DNA from 4 places in the Streptomyces sp. NPDC059454 genome. Region 4 is predicted to be linked to each of the others. Evidence: riboswitches for the same ligand, from Rfam matches in the RefSeq annotation. Region 4 holds a riboswitch; each other region holds the start of a gene.

Region 1 (4,204 bases), on a different contig from region 4:
GGGGACGTTGAGGATGCGGCGCAGCGGCACCGAGTCCTCGGGGTTGGCGAGCACCCGCAGATAGGACAGGACGTCCCGGACCTCCTTGCGCTCGTAGAAGCGGACGCCGCCGACGACCTTGTAGGGCAGGCCAACGCGGATGAAGATCTCCTCGAAGACACGGGACTGGGCGTTGGTGCGGTAGAAGACGGCGACGTCACCCGCCTTCGCCTCGCCCGCGTCCGTGAGGCGGTCTATCTCGTCGGCGACGAACTGGGCCTCGTCGTGCTCGGTGTCCGCGACGTACCCGGTGATCCGCGCGCCCGTGCCGGCGTTGGTCCACAGGTTCTTGGGGCGGCGGGACTCGTTGCGCTCGATGACGGCGTTGGCCGCGCTCAGGATGGTCTGCGTGGAGCGGTAGTTCTGCTCCAGCAGGATCGTGGTCGCGTCCGGGTAGTCCTCCTCGAACTGGAGGATGTTGCGGATCGTCGCGCCGCGGAAGGCGTAGATCGACTGGTCGGCGTCACCCACCACGCACAGCTCGGCGGGCGGTACGTCGGCGGGGTGCCCGGAGGTGCCGACAAGCTCACGCACCAGGGCGTACTGGGCGTGGTTGGTGTCCTGGTACTCGTCGACCATGACGTGCCGGAAGCGGCGGCGGTAGTGCTCGGCGACGTCCGGGAAGGCGCGGAGCAGGTTGACCGTCGTCATGATCAGATCGTCGAAGTCGAGGGCGTTCGCCTCGCGCAGGCGTGACTGGTACATGGCGTAGGCCTGGGCGAGGGTCTTCTCGAAACCGTCGGCGGCCCGGGCGGCGAAGTCCTCCTCGTCGATCAGCTCGTTCTTCAGATTGCTGATCCTGGCGCTGAAGGACTTCGGCGGGAAGCGCTTGGGGTCGAGGTCGAGGTCCCGGCAGACCAGGGCCATCAGACGCTTGGAGTCGGCGGCGTCGTAGATCGAGAACGACGACGTGAAGCCGAGCTTCTTGCTCTCGCGGCGCAGGATGCGCACGCACGCGCTGTGGAACGTCATGACCCACATGGCGCCCGCGCGCGGGCCGACGAGCTGCTCGACGCGCTCCTTCATCTCACCCGCGGCCTTGTTGGTGAAGGTGATCGCGAGGATCTGGCCCGGGTGGACGTGCCGCTCGGCCAGCAGGTGGGCGATGCGGTGGGTGAGCACGCGGGTCTTGCCGGAGCCGGCGCCGGCCACGATGAGCAGCGGGGAGCCGGAGTGGGCGACGGCGGCGCGCTGGTTGTCGTTGAGCCCTTCGAGGAGCGCGGCGGCGTCGATCACCGGGCGCGGGGCGCCGTCGCGGTAGTGGGTGTCCCTGTCCGGCGGCACGTCGAACCTCCCGCCGAACAGGTCGTCCGGGATCTGCTCCGGTACGTGCTCGTCCTCGGGTGGTGGCGGGGGCTCCTCCGCGGGGCCCCGCCGGGCCTGGAGGTCTGCCAGGAAGCTGTCGTCAAAGAGGCTGCTCATCGCTCTCCGAGTCTAGGGCGCTCCACCGACAACCCGGGGCCGCCCCGGGAACATCCCCGGATTCCGGCAGCCGGGGCAGAACACGCACCCTCCAGAACCATCATCTCACCCTGCGTGACGCCACACGCAAGGTCACGAAAATGTATCGGGCATATCACCCATCAACCTTCACAGGGACCACACCAGTTGGCTACGGTGCGGGCGGGCCGTGCGACCCCCACCGGCGAACCTCGCCGGGCCGCGCGGCCTCCGCCGAGTCCGTCACTGCCGATCACGGCAGCCGGAGCCGGGGACCCACCGAAACCTTGGGGTGAATCGGCCCACTCCCTCGCGGAGCGGCCGTAGGGCAACCCTTCCAAGCACCCGCCCGAACCCGACAGCTAACCCGGTAGGCGGAGCACTGGAAGGAGTCGCCTCCCTTGGCGTCGCACCGCAAGTCGCGCATCCCCGGCACGCGCGTGGCAGGCATACGGACCCCGGCCCTCGCCACGGCCGCGCTGACCTCCGTGGCCCTGCTGTCCCAGACGGCCACCGCCGCCCCCTCCGACGACGGCAGGCCGAGCCTGGAGGAGGTCGAGAAGAAGGTCGACGACCTCTACCGCCAGGCGGAGTCGGCGACCGAGAAGTACAACGCGGCCAAGGAGAAGACCGCGAAGCAGCGCAAGCAGGTCGGCACCCTCCTCGACGACGTGGCCAAGCGCACCCAGAAGCTCAACGACGCGCGGGAGGAGCTGGGCACCTTCGCCGCCGCCCAGTACCGGACCGGTTCCGGTGTCCCCGACACCGCGACCTTCCTGCTCGCGGACACCCCGCAGGACTTCTTCGACCGGTCCCAGCTGATGGACCGGATGACCGGCCGCCAGAAGGAAGCGGTCGACGACTACGTCACCCAGCAGTCCGAGACGATGAAGAAGCGCCAGGAGGCCACCGAGAGCCTCGAGACGCTCACCGAGTCCCAGGGCGACCTGAAGACGGCCAAGGCCACCGTCCAGAAGAAGCTCGCCGACGCCCGCGCGCTGATGTCGAAGCTGACCGCCGAGGAGAAGGCACGGCTCGCGGCGATCGAGAAGAAGAAGCAGAAGGAGGCCGCCCGCAAGGCCGCCGAGCTCGCCCGGCAGCAGGCGGAGCAGCAGAAGGCCCAGGAGGAGGCCGCCGCCGCTCAGCAGGACGACGGCACGTCGGGCAGCTCCTCGGGGTCCTCCGGCTCGGCCACCACGCCGTCCACCGACTCCTCATACGCCACCAAGGCCGAGAAGGCCCTCGCCTTCGCCCGCGCGCAGATCGGCAAGCCGTACGTCTGGGGCGCCACCGGCCCCGGCTCCTACGACTGCTCAGGCCTCACCCAGGCCGCGTGGAAGGCCGCCGGCGTCACCGTCCCGCGCACCACCTACGACCAGGTCGACGCGGGCACGACGGTCCCCGTCTCCCAGGCCCTCCCCGGTGACCTGGTCTTCTTCTACGACGATGTCACCCACGTGGGCATCTACATCGGCAACGGGATGATGATCCACGCGCCGAAGCCCGGCACGTACGTCCGCGAGGAGTCGATCTTCTACGACGGCGAGTCCTCGATCCACAGCGTGGTGCGCCCCGCCTGACCTGCTCGGGGGACGGAGCCCGGCGCCCCTGCACGCGGCGCCGGGCGGAGGCGATCAGGTCCACAGCACCGCGATGAAGACATTCGTCACGGTCAGCAGGCCGACCAGGCCGAACAGGCCCTTGTCCACCCTCTCCTCGTCCCGCTTCACATAGACCAGGCCGAGGATCACGATCAGCAGGGCCAGCTTCACGCCGATCTTGATGTTGTCGACGGAGTAGTCCTGGGCCTGGTTGAGGCCGACCAGGACCACACCGGTGACCAGCATCGTCAGCGCACCGTGCAGCATCGCGGGGACGAACCGGGCGGTGCCCGCGCCCATCGCCTTCATCTGGGTGAGGAAACCGCCGAGGAGCGACGCGATGCCGATGATGTGCAGACCGACGAAGAGGTGGATGAGTACGTCCATGAGGCCGGAGCCTAGCCATAGCCGCCGCGTAGCACTCCGGCGCCCTCATCCGTCCTTCCTCCGGCACATCGGTCATCACCCTGAGCGAAGACGACGAAGCCGGAGCAGGGCCCCTGCCACTTGTGGTCCCCCGACGGGTCCGCTCACGCCACTTCCGCACAACCCGCCACCGGAGCCGCGCGGCTCCCGGCGAGATGCCCTTCGCAGGCGCCACGCGCGTGGTCCGAACGGCCCGCTCAGACCAGCCGCCGCGCCGTCGCCCAGCGGGTCAGTTCGTGGCGGTTGGACAGCTGGAGCTTGCGCAGGACCGCCGAGACGTGGGACTCGACCGTCTTCACCGAGATGAACAGCTGCTTGGCGATCTCCTTGTAGGCGTAGCCCCGGGCGATCAGCCGTAGTACCTCCCGCTCGCGCTGGGTGAGGCGGTCCATGTCCTCGTCGACCGGCGGGGCGTCGGTCGAGGCGAAGGCGTCCAGGACGAAGCCGGCCAGACGCGGCGAGAAGACCGCGTCCCCCTCCTGCACCCGGAAGATCGAGTCGACCAGGTCGGTCCCGGTGATCGTCTTGGTCACGTATCCGCGGGCACCGCCCCGGATCACCCCGATCACGTCCTCCGCCGCGTCCGACACGGACAGGGCAAGGAAACGGACCGGCTGCTCGGCGTCACCCATCAACGGGGCACAGCGGCGCAGCACCTCGACACCGCCGCCACCGGGCAGGTGCACGTCGAGCAGGAC
Region 2 (4,204 bases), on a different contig from region 4:
CGGCACGCTCGACAACGGTCTGACCGTGCTGCGCTGCCACCGCCCCGGCCAGCAGGTCGTCGCCGTCGAGGTGCTCCTCGACGCGCCGCTGGAGGCCGAGCCGGCCGGTCTCGACGGTGTCGCCACGATCATGGCGCGGGCCTTCTCCGAGGGCACCGACAAGCACTCCGCCGAGGAGTTCGCGGCCGAGCTGGAGCGCTGCGGCGGCACCCTGGACGCGTACGCCGACCACCCCGGCGTCCGCCTCAGCCTGGAGGTCCCGGCCTCGCGGCTCACCAAGGGACTCGGTCTGATCGCCGACGCCCTCAGGGCGCCCGCGTTCGCCGACAGCGAGGTCGAGCGGCTGGTCCGCAACCGCCTCGACGAGATCCCGCACGAGCTGGCCAACCCCTCCCGCCGCGCCGCCAAGGAGCTCTCCAAGGAGCTGTTCCCGGCGAGTGCGCGCATGTCGCGTCCGCGCCAGGGCACCGAGGAGACGGTCACCGGCATCGACTCCGCGGCCGTACGCGCCTTCTACGAGAAGCACGTCCGCCCCGCCACGGCCACCGCCGTGGTCGTCGGTGACCTCACCGGCATCGACCTGGACGCGCTGCTCGGCGACACACTGGGCTCCTGGACCGGCTCCTCGGCACAGCCGCGGCCCGTCCCCCCGGTGGTCGCCGACGACACCGGCCGCGTCGTGATCGTGGACCGTCCCGGCGCCGTCCAGACGCAGCTGCTGATCGGCCGTATCGGCCCCGACCGGCACGACCGCGTGTGGCCCGCGCAGGTGCTCGGCACGTACTGCCTGGGCGGCACCCTCACGTCCCGCCTGGACCGCGTGCTGCGTGAGGAGAAGGGCTACACCTACGGCGTCCGGGCGTTCGGGCAGATCCTGCGGTCCGCCCCGGACGGCACGGGTGCGGCGATGCTGGCCATCAGCGGCTCCGTCGACACCCCGAACACCGGCCCCGCCCTCGAGGACCTGTGGACGGTGCTGCGCACGCTCGCCGCGGAAGGGCTCACCGACGACGAACGCGATGTCGCCGTGCAGAACCTCGTGGGTGTGGCGCCGCTCAAGTACGAGACCGCCGCGGCGGTCGCGAGCACCCTGGCCGACCAGGTCGAGCAGCACCTGCCCGACCACTACCAGGCCGACTTGTACCGGCAGTTGGCCGCGACCGGCACCGTGGAGGCCACCGCGGCCGTCGTGAACGCCTTCCCGGTGGACCGTCTGGTGACCGTCCTCGTCGGTGACGCGGCGCAGATCAAGGCGCCCGTCGAGGCCCTCGGGATCGGTGAAGTCACCGTCGTGGCGGCCGAGTAGGAGCCGCGAAGGCGCACGCGCGCGTGGGGCCCTGGTGACACGAAGGTCACCAGGGCCCGCTTGTGCCCGAATCGGGGCGGAAGTTGCCTGTCTGCCCTGTGGGATGCGCTACAAAAACCGGGATTCGTTTGAGGACGGGGGGACGGCCCGCTTAGCGTCATCCGGGCTGTTCGTCGGGCAGTGCGCCGCATCCGCGGCACCGGACAGCCATCGCCGAGTCCCCGTACGGCGCGAGCCAGGGGAGCCGGGGACCCGTGCAGTCCCTGGGGTGAATCGGACGCCCGCGCGTGTCGCGAGGGGGTCCGTAGGAGACCTTCCTGCTCCGAACCCGTCAGCTAACCCGGTAGGCGAGAGGGAAGGAAAGGACCAGCCTGTACATGGCGTTCACCCGCGCCCCGGGCAAGCACCGTCGTCCCAGCCGGACGCAGCGCGGCACCGCCCGCGCGGCGGGCGTCGCGGCGCTCACCACCACCGGCGTCGTCGGTTCCCTCGCGGCTCCCGCACTCGCCGCCGAACCCGCCGCCGCGCAGACCGGCCTCACGCCCGTCGTCACCCTGGGCGACGCGGTCGCCGACCGGATCGACGCCCAGGCGGCCGCCCAGCACGAGGCCGCCCGGGAGGCGGCCGAGGCCGCCGCACGGAAGGCCGCCGAGGAGACCGCGCGCGAGAAGGCCGCCAAGGCGGCGGAGGAGGCCCGCGCGGAGAAGGAGCGCGCCGCGCGTGAGGCCGAGCGTGAGCGCCTCAACACCTTCGTCTCCCCGATCCCCGGCTCGTACGTCTCGACCAGTTACCAGGCCGGCAGCTCGCTGTGGTCCTCCGGCAGCCACACCGGTGTCGACTTCCACGCCGCGAGCGGCACCCCCGTCCAGTCGGTCGGCATCGGCACCGTCGTCGAGGCCGGCTGGGGCGGCTCGTACGGCAACCAGGTCGTCATCAAGATGCACGACGGTACGTACACCCAGTACGGTCACCTGTCGTCCATCGGCGTCTCCGTGGGCCAGCAGGTCGCCGCCGGGCAGCAGATAGGCGTCTCCGGCGCCACCGGCAACGTCACGGGCGCGCATCTGCACTTCGAGGCCCGTACGACCGCCGAGTACGGCTCCGACCTCGATCCCGTCGCCTACCTCCGTGCGCACGGGGTGAACCTCTGACCCGACCGCTTCCCGATGCCCCGGCTCCCCGAGCCGGGGCATCGGTGTTTCCGGGGGCCTGTCCAAAAAATATGCATGGATTCCGGTCCGCCGTCGTGAATTCCCGCTGATTGGAATAGAGTCACGGAACACACGTCAATCGTCGACGTTTCACGGGGATTAAGCCGGAGGTCGGTCATGCGTATTCCCGCGCACTCGGTGTGCACGGCGATCCGGGACGACATCGTCGCGGGTGTCCACGAGCGCGGCGGCCGGCTCACCGAGGAAGTACTCGCCCGCCGTTACGGTGTCTCCCGCGTCCCCGTCCGGGAGGCGCTGCGCACGCTGGAGGCCGAGGGATTCGTGGTGACCCGGCGGCACGCGGGCGCGTGCGTCGCGGAACCCACCGAGCAGGAGGCCGCCGACCTGCTGGAGATGCGCATGCTCCTCGAGCCGCTCGGCGCCTCCCGCGCGGCCCAGCGCCGCACCGAGGCCCATCTGAAGGTGCTGCGCGGCCTGGTCCGGCTGGGGCAGGAACGCGCCCGCCAGGGCAGCAGCGACGACCTGCGCTCCCTGAGCGGCTGGTTTCACGAGACGCTCGCCCAAGCCACCGGCAGCCCGGCACTGACCTCGACGCTGACCCAGCTGCGGCACAAGATCGCCTGGATGTACACCACCGAGGGGCCGCCCGACCCGGTCGGGTACTGGGCGGAGCACGGCGCGATCGTGGACGCCGTGGCGCGCGGCGACGGTGACCGCGCGCGGTCCGTCACGGCACTGCACACCGAGCGCGCGAGCGCCGGGCACCGCCTGCGTTTCGTCTCCGGCGCCGGCCGCGCGGACCGTGTGAGGAACTCGCAACATCCTGTAAACATGCCGAGCCTTCGGCATTAACACAGGTGCCGTATACAAAGAGGGTTCATTTCTCGGGGGTTATCTCTGCTGCCCGTAAAGGGAAAAGCAAAAGGCCCGCCCGGTGGTCCGGGCGGGCCTTTCGGTTGCGGTGCGTGTCGGTGAGGAGACATTCCCGCACCCCATACGTGCTCAGACGGTCTCGGGGAGCTCCTCGAGACCCTCGGAGACCAGCTTCGCCAGCCGGTCCAGGGCGGCGTCGGCGCCCTCGGCGTCGGACGCGAGGACGATCTCCTCGCCGCCCTGGGCGCCCAGGCCCAGCACAGCCAGCATGGAGGCCGCGTTGACGGGGTCGCCCCCGGCCTTGGCGATCGTCACCGGGACGCCTGTGGCCGTGGCGGCTCGGACGAAGATGGAAGCGGGGCGGGCGTGGAGGCCCTCGGCCCAGCCGACGTTGACGCGGCGCTCAGCCATGTGTTGCTGCCCTTCGGTGTTCAGGGTTGTCTAGACCAGTTTCCCACATCGTGAAGCGTGCCCGGAGCGTGTACCGGAGCGTGCCCGAAGTGGCATCCGCTCCCGCTCCCGGCGACAGCCGGACCGCGGCCTCGGCCCGGCTGTCGTCCACCACAGACTGCCTCGCGCCGTTGTCGTACGCGAGCCGTAGTCTGGGGCCCATGCAGATCTCGTCGGACCGGCACGAGTATCCCGCCCACTGGGAGGCCGACGTGGTGCTGCGCGACGGCGGCACCGCGCGCATCCGCCCCATCACCGTTGATGACGCCGAGCGCCTGGTCAGCTTCTACGAGCAGGTGTCGGACGAGTCGAAGTACTACCGCTTCTTCGCGCCCTACCCTCGCCTGTCCGCCAAGGACGTCCACCGCTTCACGCACCACGACTTCGTGGACCGGGTGGGACT
Region 3 (4,204 bases), on a different contig from region 4:
GTGGTCTTCAGGAACTTGGGCGACCGGGTGCGCAGCACCGACTCGTACGTCTCGTAGCCCTTCTCCACGTCGATGACGTACGTGGCGTGCTCCTCGGCCGCGTACGGCGCGAACAACCGCTGGCCCGCCTCCAGGTTGTCGAAGGCGAAGCTCGACACCGAGCAGCCCCGCAGCAGTTCACCCGCCTCCGGGACGACACCTGGGGCCAGGACCGCGCCCTGGCAGTCCGACACTCCGAGCCCGATCGCCCGGCCCTGCCCCAACACACCCCGCTCGTACGGCAGGAAGCCCGCCGGTTGTGCGCCCGCGTACAGCACGGCGACCCGGGCCCGCGGGCGCACCCGGGCCGCGGTGATGCTGAACTCCGGTTCCATGAAGGGGTTGCGCGGTGCGTCCGCCGCGGCGCGCAGCTCCCGCCAGCGCTCCCGTTCCCCCTCGCCGAGCTCCTCGGGCCTCAGCACGCGCATGCGTCCACTGCTCACCTGACCCCCCGATCAAGTCCCCCCTGGACTCTTGGAAGGTACCGCCCGGGACCAGGTGGACGGTAGATAGCGGACCATGTTCTTGCCAAACGGGGAAAGAGTCCTGAACCGGTCCTTACCCGGCACCGAGAGAAGGGGAACCACACCGAAAGCGAGCGCAAACGGGCACGGTGAATCGGACCGTCGAGTTGTCCGTATTCTCTGATCATGGCCGCACCCACCGATTGCTCGCTCATCGCCACCGACCTGGACGGGACGCTGCTGCGCGGCGACGACACCCTCTCCGACCGGTCCCTCGCCGCGCTCGCGCGGGCGGGGCGGGCCGGTGCGCAGCACCTCGTGGTGACGGGGCGCCCGGCCCCCAGAGTGCGGCCGCTCCTGGACGACCTCGGCTGCACGGGGCTCGCGGTGTGCGGACAGGGCGCGCAGGTGTACGACGCCGGTGCGGACCGGCTGCTGTGGTCCGTGACGCTGGACCGGGAACTGGCGGAGACCGCGCTCGGCAAGATCGAGGCCGAGGTGGGGGAGGTGTACGCCGCGGTCGACCAGGACGGGGTCGACGGGCTGACGCTGATCGAGCCCGGCTATCTGATGCCGCACCCGACCCTGCCCGCGGTGCGGGTCGAGCGGCGCGGGGAGCTGTGGGACCGGCCGATCAGCAAGGTGCTGCTGCGCCATCCGGACCTGTCCGACGACGCGTTGGCGGCGGCGGCCCGGTCGGTGGTCGGTTCGCTGGCCACGGTCACCATGTCGGGGCCGGGCACCGTGGAGCTCCAGCCGTGCGGGGTGACCAAGGCGACCGGCCTTGCGCTGGCCGCCGAACACCTGGGGCTGAGCCCGGCGCGGACGATCGCCTTCGGCGACATGCCGAACGACATCCCCATGTTCGACTGGGCGGCCCACGGCGTCGCCATGGCCAACGCGCATCCCGAGCTGAAGGCGGTGGCGGACGAGGTCACCGCGTCGAACGAGGACGACGGCGTGGCCGTCGTCCTCGAGCGACTGTTCGGCGGGGCGATGACGCTCGCCCGTCAGCGGGTGGCTCAGTACGCGCCGAAGACGTTGTCGATGGAGCCGTAGCGGTCGGCGGCGTAGTTGCAGGCCGCCGTGATGTTCGCGACCGGGTCGTACGGGTCGAAGGCGGTGCCGGGCACGTGGTAGGCCGCGAAGGTCGGGTCGATGACCTGCAGCAGGCCCTTCGACGGGGTACCGGCGGCGGCGTTGGAGTCCCAGTTGTTGATGGCGTACGGGTTGCCGGAGGACTCGCGCATGATGTTGCGGTGGATGGCGTCGTAGCTGCCCGGGATGCCGTGCTGCGCCATGACGTCCAGCGACTCGCGGATCCAGCCGTCGAGGTTGTCCGGGTACGCCGTCACGGAGGCGGCGGTCGTCGTCGGCTCGGTGGTGGCCGCGGAGGCACTGGTCGCGCCGAACAGCGGCAGGGCGACCACGGCGACGCCGGCGACGGCGAGGGAGCGGGCGAGGCGGCGGCGGTGCTGACCGAAAGCAGGCATGTCTGGGTTCCTCTCCTACGCCTGCGAGGTGAGCTGTCGGGTTCGGGCGGGAGAGTGCCCGGCCGTGCCCCTGCGGGCATGGCTTCACCCCTAGCCGTTCCGGCACGTGTCCGGCCCGGCGGCTTACCTGGGTCCCCCGCTCCTGCCGTTCTGAGTGATCGTCGTGGGTTGATCCGGGCGGCGGCAGGATTAGGCGTCCACCCGGCAGGCCCGGAACGTATGCGAGAGCACATGTCGGGAACAAGTGCGGACATCACACAAGGCGCCGTTTGATCTTGCAATGGGGCTTTTGGGATGCTTGATCCTTTGCAGGTGCCAAGGGTCAACTCGGCGCTGTGGGAAGGCTGGAGGCGGGTGGCGGCGGGTGGCGGCCGGTGGCGGGGGTGGTGGATCGCGCGTGACCCACTTCACCGGGGATTCCCTCTGGGTACATTTCTCACCAAGGGGAATTCACTCGGTATTTGCGGCAAATCGGACGTCAGGGCGGGCGGGGTGATCCGCGCGGTGGGCCGCGGCCCGGAAGGCGGGCCGGGGCCGGGTCGAGGAGTGGATTGCCGCGTCCGGGAAAGGCGAGGAATGTCCGTTGTTATCAACCGATCAAAATCACTCCGTTCCTGATCCTCTGCAGCCCTGCCGGTAACCCCGGGCGCTGGCGGTGATCGAAACGTGACCGGATACGCTGACTTGAGTGAAGGCAGCGACCTATCGACATTCCGTGTAATCGCCAGTGGACACCAGCAGACAGGAGACCCCTCGTGACCGTCGTCGGGCCGTTCGGGCTGAGCGTGCGGGACCAGGCTCTGGAAGCCGATGTCCAGGCCGGAATGACGGCTGTCGAGGAAGGGCTGCTCGAGGCCACCAAGAGTGAGGTCCCCTTCATCACCGGGGCCGCCCAGCACCTGGTGCGGGCCGGTGGCAAGAGGTTCCGTCCGCTGCTGGTGATGCTCGCCGCCCAGTTCGGCGACCCCTACGCGCCCGGTGTCGTGCCCTCCGCCGTGGTGGTGGAGCTCACCCACCTGGCCACGCTGTACCACGACGACGTGATGGACGAGGCCGAGGTGCGGCGCGGGGTCGACAGCGCGAACGCCCGCTGGGGCAACTCCGTCGCGGTCCTCACCGGCGACTTCCTCTTCGCGCGGGCCTCGCACATCCTGGCCGACCTCGGTCCTGAGGCCGTGCGGGTGCAGGCCGAGGCGTTCGAGCGGCTGGTCACCGGGCAGATCCTGGAGACCGCGGGACCGCAGGACGGCCGCGACCCGGTCGACCACTACCTCGACGTGCTCGGCGGCAAGACCGGCTCGCTGGTCGCCGTCGCCTGCCGGTTCGGCGCGATGATGTCCGGGGCCGAGGAGACGGTCGTGGACGTGCTGACCCAGTACGGCGAGCGGCTCGGCGTCGCCTTCCAGCTCGCCGACGACGTCCTGGACATCGCCTCCGACTCCCACGAGTCCGGCAAGACCCCCGGCACCGACCTGCGCGAGGGCATCGCCACCCTGCCCGTGCTGCGGCTGCGCGAACGGGCGGCCCGGCTGGGTCTCGCCGACGACATCGCCCTGTGCGAGCTGCTCGACTCCGACCTCACCGACGACGTCCGGCACGCCGAGGCGCTGCGGCTGCTGCGCGCCCACCCCGCGCTGGAGCAGGCCCGCCGGGACACCGTGCGGTACGCCGAGGAGGCGCGCGCGGCGCTGGCCCCGCTGCCGGAGTGCGAGGCGAAGACGGCACTCGTGCAGCTGTGCGACGCGGTGGTGCACCGCGCGGGCTGAACCGGCCCGGACTCCCCGTGACCCCTACGGGGCGGGGGAGGAAACCGCCCCGCGTGTCATACCCCAGCAGTACGTGGAGTTGCGTCCGGGGTCTGACGAATCCGCCTGCCGGATTTGGTCAGATGGACCACGACGGACAACACCACTTCTCACCGATTCGGGTGAGAATGGCGGCTCAGGGTGAGACTGGTGCGAGGTCACGAGACGAAAAGCCGCCGCCGACTACGGAGGTAGGGCACACATGGCACCGTACGAATCCGACGACATGACGACCGCGGGGGAGGCCGACGAGCCGCGCACGCGACGGCGCAGGGCCGCGCGGTACGTCGTCCCGGTCACCGTGATGGGAGTGGCGGCCGCGACCATCGGTCTCGTCCCCGCGATCGCCGACTCCGGCGACCCCGACCTGCCGGAGATCACCGCCGCGCAGCTGATAGAGAAG
Region 4 (4,204 bases):
GGAGCCGAGGTTCGGGGCGAAACCGCCCTCGTCGCCGAGGCCGGTGGCCAGGCCCTTGCTCTTCAGGACCTTCTTCAGGGTGTGGTAGATCTCGGCGCCCCAGCGCAGGGCCTCGGAGAAGGACTCCGCGCCGATCGGGGCGATCATGAACTCCTGGATGTCCACGTTGGAGTCGGCGTGCGAGCCGCCGTTCAGGATGTTCATCATCGGCACCGGCAGCAGGTGCGCGTTGGGGCCGCCCAGGTAGCGGAAGAGCGGGAGGTCGGACGCCTCGGAGGCGGCGTGGGCGACGGCGAGCGAGACGCCGAGGATGGCGTTGGCGCCGAGGGAGCCCTTGTTGTCGGTGGCGTCCAGGTCGAACATCGCCTGGTCGATCAGGCGCTGCTCGGTGGCGTCGTAGCCGACGAGCTCCGGGCCGATCTGCTCGATGACGGCCAGGACGGCCTTCTCGACACCCTTGCCCAGGTAACGGTTGGCATCGCCGTCACGGAGTTCGATGGCCTCGAAGGCGCCGGTGGAGGCGCCGGACGGGACGGCGGCACGACCCGTGCTGCCGTCGTCGAGGCCGACCTCGACCTCGACCGTGGGGTTGCCTCGGGAGTCCAGGATTTCCCGGGCTACGACGACGTCGATGGACGGCACGAGCATCTCCTTCTTGGATGTGACGCGGGCGAGCAGGACCCCGGAGGGTCTTGCGAGTCCGAGCCTAACCGGCTCCGGACGATCGGCCAGCCGGTCGCCCGCCCCGTGGACAGAACCGAGAGTAAATTGTTTCCGAACGGAACAAAGCTGTTTCCGGAAACCCGGCCGTAAAAAACCCCGCCCCGGCGCGCACGGGGGAAGACGCACCGGGGCGGGTAGCAGGGGGACAGCCGCTTACTTCAGGTGCAGCTGCTGGCCCGGGTAGATGAGGTCGGCGTCGTCGACGATGTCGTCGTTCAGCTCGAACAGCTCGGCCCAGCCGCCCTTGACGTCGCGCTCGGCGGCGATGGAGCTGAGGGTGTCGCCCTTGACGACCTTGTACTCGCCGTCGCCCTTCTCGACCTTCTCGCCGGTCGGGGTGGTGACGGTCTTCTCCTCGGCCTTCTGCTCGGCGGCCGGGCGCTCGGCGGAGCGGGAGGCCTTCTGCTCGGCCTCACGGGTCTCGGTGGAACCGGTGCTCTGCGAGGAGCCGTTCGAGGTGTCGTTCGAGGAGGAGCCGGTGTAGGCGGTGTTGGACAGGCCCGTGCCGCAGACCGGCCAGGCGCCCTTGCCCTGGCCCGCGAGGACCTTCTCGGCGATCTCGATCTGCTGGGCCTTGCCGGCCTGGTCGGCGGTGGCGGCGTACTGCGTGCCGCCGTACGCGGCCCAGGTGGAGGCGGAGAACTGCAGACCGCCGTAGTAACCGTTGCCGGTATTGATGGACCAGTTGCCGCCGGACTCGCACTGGGCGACGGCGTCCCACTCGGAGGCGGTGGCGGCGGAGGCGCTGCCGGCCGCCATCAGCGGGGCGGCGACGGCGGCGGAGGCGACACCGGCGACGGCGATCGCGCGGGTGGCCTTGGACGGACGACGGTGCTTGCCCTTGCCGGAAAACAGCATGGTTGGATCCCCTCACCGACGCCTGCGAGGTGAGCTGTCGGGTTCGGGCCGGTTGAGTTGCCCGGCCACGCCCCTCACGGGACGCGGCTTCACCCCAAGCCCGATCCGGTGTCAATCACCGGAAGGGGCACTTACCTTGGGTCCCCCGCTCCTGCCTACGGCGCATGACGCGACGACTGTTCCCGTGCTGCCACTGGCAGGATTCGGCGTGGCGGCAGCCGGGGCCCGCGATGGCGAGCGGTCACGACCGTAGACACGCGATCCACGGAATTTCAAAGACGATCAGGGCTTCTGAGACCTATCTCTCACAGCCTTTAAACCGGACATTCGCCGCGAAACATGACGCCAACCGCCGCCGGATCCACGCCCTTTCGAGCGTCACTTTTCGCCCGGTTCGACCCCGACCTCGAGCTCCTGACCCGGCAGGATGAGGTCCGGGTCGACGCCGACGACCTGCTCGTTCTCGGCGTAGAGCGACCGCCATCCGCCGTCGAACTCAAGGGAGTCGGCAATGGACGAGAGGCTGTCGCCGATGCGCACGGTGTACGAGCCGTCGGCGGCGTCGCGCGAGGCATCGGTGCCGCGCGAGGCATGCCGGCCGGACGATTCCGACGTACGGTCCTCCTCGGCACTGGAGCCGCGGTGACGACCGGTACCGGTGCCTTCGGCGTCGGAGGCTTCGGAAGAGCCGGTGGTCTGGCCGGACTTGTCCGACTCATCACCCCTGGGAGTGGCCGAGACGGAGGGGGAGGTGCCGGATCCGTCGCCGGAGCCGGTGTCCGAATCCGCGTCCGAGTCGCTCGACTTGTCGGAGTTGGCCGATTCGCCGGCCGCACCCTCGCCGTCCTCCGATTCCTCGGCGCCGGACGACGGGCCGGACGTGGCCGACGGGGAGGGCGAAGCGGATGAACCGCCGGAGTCCGACGACCCGGACGAGTCGGACGAACCGGAGGAGTCGGACGTGTCCGAGGTGGAGTCCCCAGCCACGCCCGTGTCGACGCCGGCCGACGCCGAGTCCTGGTTCAGCCCCGCCGTCAGTCCGCAGGTGCGCCACGCGCCGACCCCCTGGTCGGCGAGGATTCTCTCGGCCACGGCTATCTGCTGGCCGCGGCTGGCCTGGTCGGCGCTGGCCGCGTAGTCCAGGCCGCCGTAGTTCTCCCAGTCGTCCTGGGTCAACTGCAGGCCGCCGTAGTAGCCGTTGCCGGTGTTCTGGCTCCATGAGCCGCCGCTTTCGCATTCGGCGACCCGGTCCCAGGTCGCACCGTCGGCCGCGCTGGCGCTGCCGGCTCCGAGGAGCGGGATCGCGATGGCGGAGCCGGTCACCCCGGCCGCGACGAGGAGAGCCGGAGCCTGGCGGGGGCGGCGGTGCCGACCGTTCCCGGAGAGCATGCGGAGACCTTTCGCAAGACAGCAATGACCCGCGCGGCGAACCGAGACCGATGCACCGCACTTGATGGGTGAACGTATCCGCAGACGATCACTTGTCACAAGTTAATGCCGCGCAGATCACGTGAAGATCACAGAGTTGAGCGCGTGTCATGTTTGCGCTGGCCCGCTCGGGGGCACAGCGGACGGCGGCCCGGCCCGTCACTTCCGCGGAGGAGTGAACTCCACCGGGAGCGTGCGCAGTCCGCGCATGATGAGCCCGCCCCGCCGGCGGAGTTCGGCCGGTTCCACCGCGAGCCGCAGGTCCGGCAGACGCGTCAGCAGGGTGGCGAGCGCGGTCTGGCCCTCCAGGCGGGCCAGCGGGGCGCCCAGGCAGTAGTGGATGCCGTGGCCGTATCCCAGATGCTGGTTGTCGCGCCGGCCGAGGTCGAGCACGTCCGGGCCGGCGAACCGCTCCGGGTCCCGGTCCGCGGCGGCGAGTACGACGAGGACGGGGTCGCCTGCCGCGATGTGCTGCCCGCCGATGGTGACCGGCTCGGTGGCGAACCGCCAGGTGGCGAGCTCCACGGGGCCGTCGTACCGCAGGAGCTCCTCGACACCGGTCTCCAGCAGCCCGCGCTCCCCGGCGGCGAGGGCCCGCTGCAGCCGCTCGCGCTGGCCGGAGTGGGTGAGCAGGGCGTAGGTGCCGTTGCCGATGAGATTGACGGTCGTCTCGAAACCGGCGAACAACAGGATGAACGCCATCGCGGCGGCCTCGTTCTCGGTGAGGTGCTCACCGTGGTCGGAGGCGCGGATGAGGCCGGAGATGAGGTCCTCGCCGGGGGCGGGTTCGGCGGGGAGCGCCTCGCGCTTGCGGTGGATCAGCTCGGCGAGATAGCCGCGCATCTTCTTCACGGACCGGGCGACCCCTCCGCGCGGACCCCCGCCGTGACGGATCATCATGCCCGCCCAGTCCCGGAAGTCGTCCTGGTCCTCGCGCGGGACGCCGAGCAGGTCGCAGATGGCGTAGATGGGCAGGGGGAAGGCGAACTCGTGGATGAGGTCGGCGGAGCCGCTGTCCGCGAACCGGTCGATGAGCCCGTCGGTGAGCTCCTGCACGCGGGGCGCGAACTCGGCGACCCGGCGCGGGGTGAACGCCTTGCTGACCAGCCGGCGCAGCCGGGTGTGGTCCGGCGGGTCGATGTTCAGCAGATGCGTCATCAGCTCCGCCTGGCGTTCCCCGGGGATACCGGTCTTG

What was found. Region 4 has a riboswitch for cyclic di-AMP ahead of ACFXAE_RS08510 (transglycosylase family protein). Riboswitches for the same ligand answer to the same signal wherever they lie in the genome.
Region 1: it holds a riboswitch for cyclic di-AMP, as region 4 does, so the genes downstream of both, ACFXAE_RS02075 (NlpC/P60 family protein) here and ACFXAE_RS08510 (transglycosylase family protein) in region 4, are expected to answer to the same signal.
Region 2: it holds a riboswitch for cyclic di-AMP, as region 4 does, so the genes downstream of both, ACFXAE_RS11085 (M23 family metallopeptidase) here and ACFXAE_RS08510 (transglycosylase family protein) in region 4, are expected to answer to the same signal.
Region 3: it holds a riboswitch for cyclic di-AMP, as region 4 does, so the genes downstream of both, ACFXAE_RS07285 (transglycosylase SLT domain-containing protein) here and ACFXAE_RS08510 (transglycosylase family protein) in region 4, are expected to answer to the same signal.

Annotation. Positions count from the first base shown of each region.
Region 1 is NZ_JBHYVC010000002.1:155,238-159,441, forward strand. Features, by position in the region: gene pcrA (DNA helicase PcrA) at 1-1,461, opposite strand, end outside; cyclic di-AMP (ydaO/yuaA leader) riboswitch at 1,717-1,873, shown strand; gene ACFXAE_RS02075 (NlpC/P60 family protein) at 1,881-3,059, shown strand; gene ACFXAE_RS02080 (hypothetical protein) at 3,114-3,467, opposite strand; gene ACFXAE_RS02085 (LuxR C-terminal-related transcriptional regulator) at 3,704-4,204, opposite strand, start outside.
Region 2 is NZ_JBHYVC010000011.1:123,831-128,034, reverse strand. Features, by position in the region: gene ACFXAE_RS11090 (M16 family metallopeptidase) at 1-1,306, shown strand, start outside; cyclic di-AMP (ydaO/yuaA leader) riboswitch at 1,508-1,671, shown strand; gene ACFXAE_RS11085 (M23 family metallopeptidase) at 1,684-2,457, shown strand; gene ACFXAE_RS11080 (GntR family transcriptional regulator) at 2,635-3,330, shown strand; gene ACFXAE_RS11075 (HPr family phosphocarrier protein) at 3,481-3,762, opposite strand; gene ACFXAE_RS11070 (GNAT family N-acetyltransferase) at 3,963-4,204, shown strand, end outside.
Region 3 is NZ_JBHYVC010000007.1:106,947-111,150, forward strand. Features, by position in the region: gene ACFXAE_RS07275 (GNAT family N-acetyltransferase) at 1-467, opposite strand, end outside; gene ACFXAE_RS07280 (HAD family hydrolase) at 690-1,562, shown strand; gene ACFXAE_RS07285 (transglycosylase SLT domain-containing protein) at 1,526-1,996, opposite strand; cyclic di-AMP (ydaO/yuaA leader) riboswitch at 2,002-2,170, opposite strand; gene ACFXAE_RS07290 (polyprenyl synthetase family protein) at 2,752-3,762, shown strand; gene ACFXAE_RS07295 (outer membrane lipoprotein carrier protein LolA) at 4,004-4,204, shown strand, end outside.
Region 4 is NZ_JBHYVC010000008.1:146,388-150,591, reverse strand. Features, by position in the region: gene eno (phosphopyruvate hydratase) at 1-642, opposite strand, end outside; gene ACFXAE_RS08510 (transglycosylase family protein) at 877-1,581, opposite strand; cyclic di-AMP (ydaO/yuaA leader) riboswitch at 1,586-1,754, opposite strand; gene ACFXAE_RS08505 (transglycosylase family protein) at 1,960-2,970, opposite strand; gene ACFXAE_RS08500 (cytochrome P450) at 3,169-4,204, opposite strand, start outside.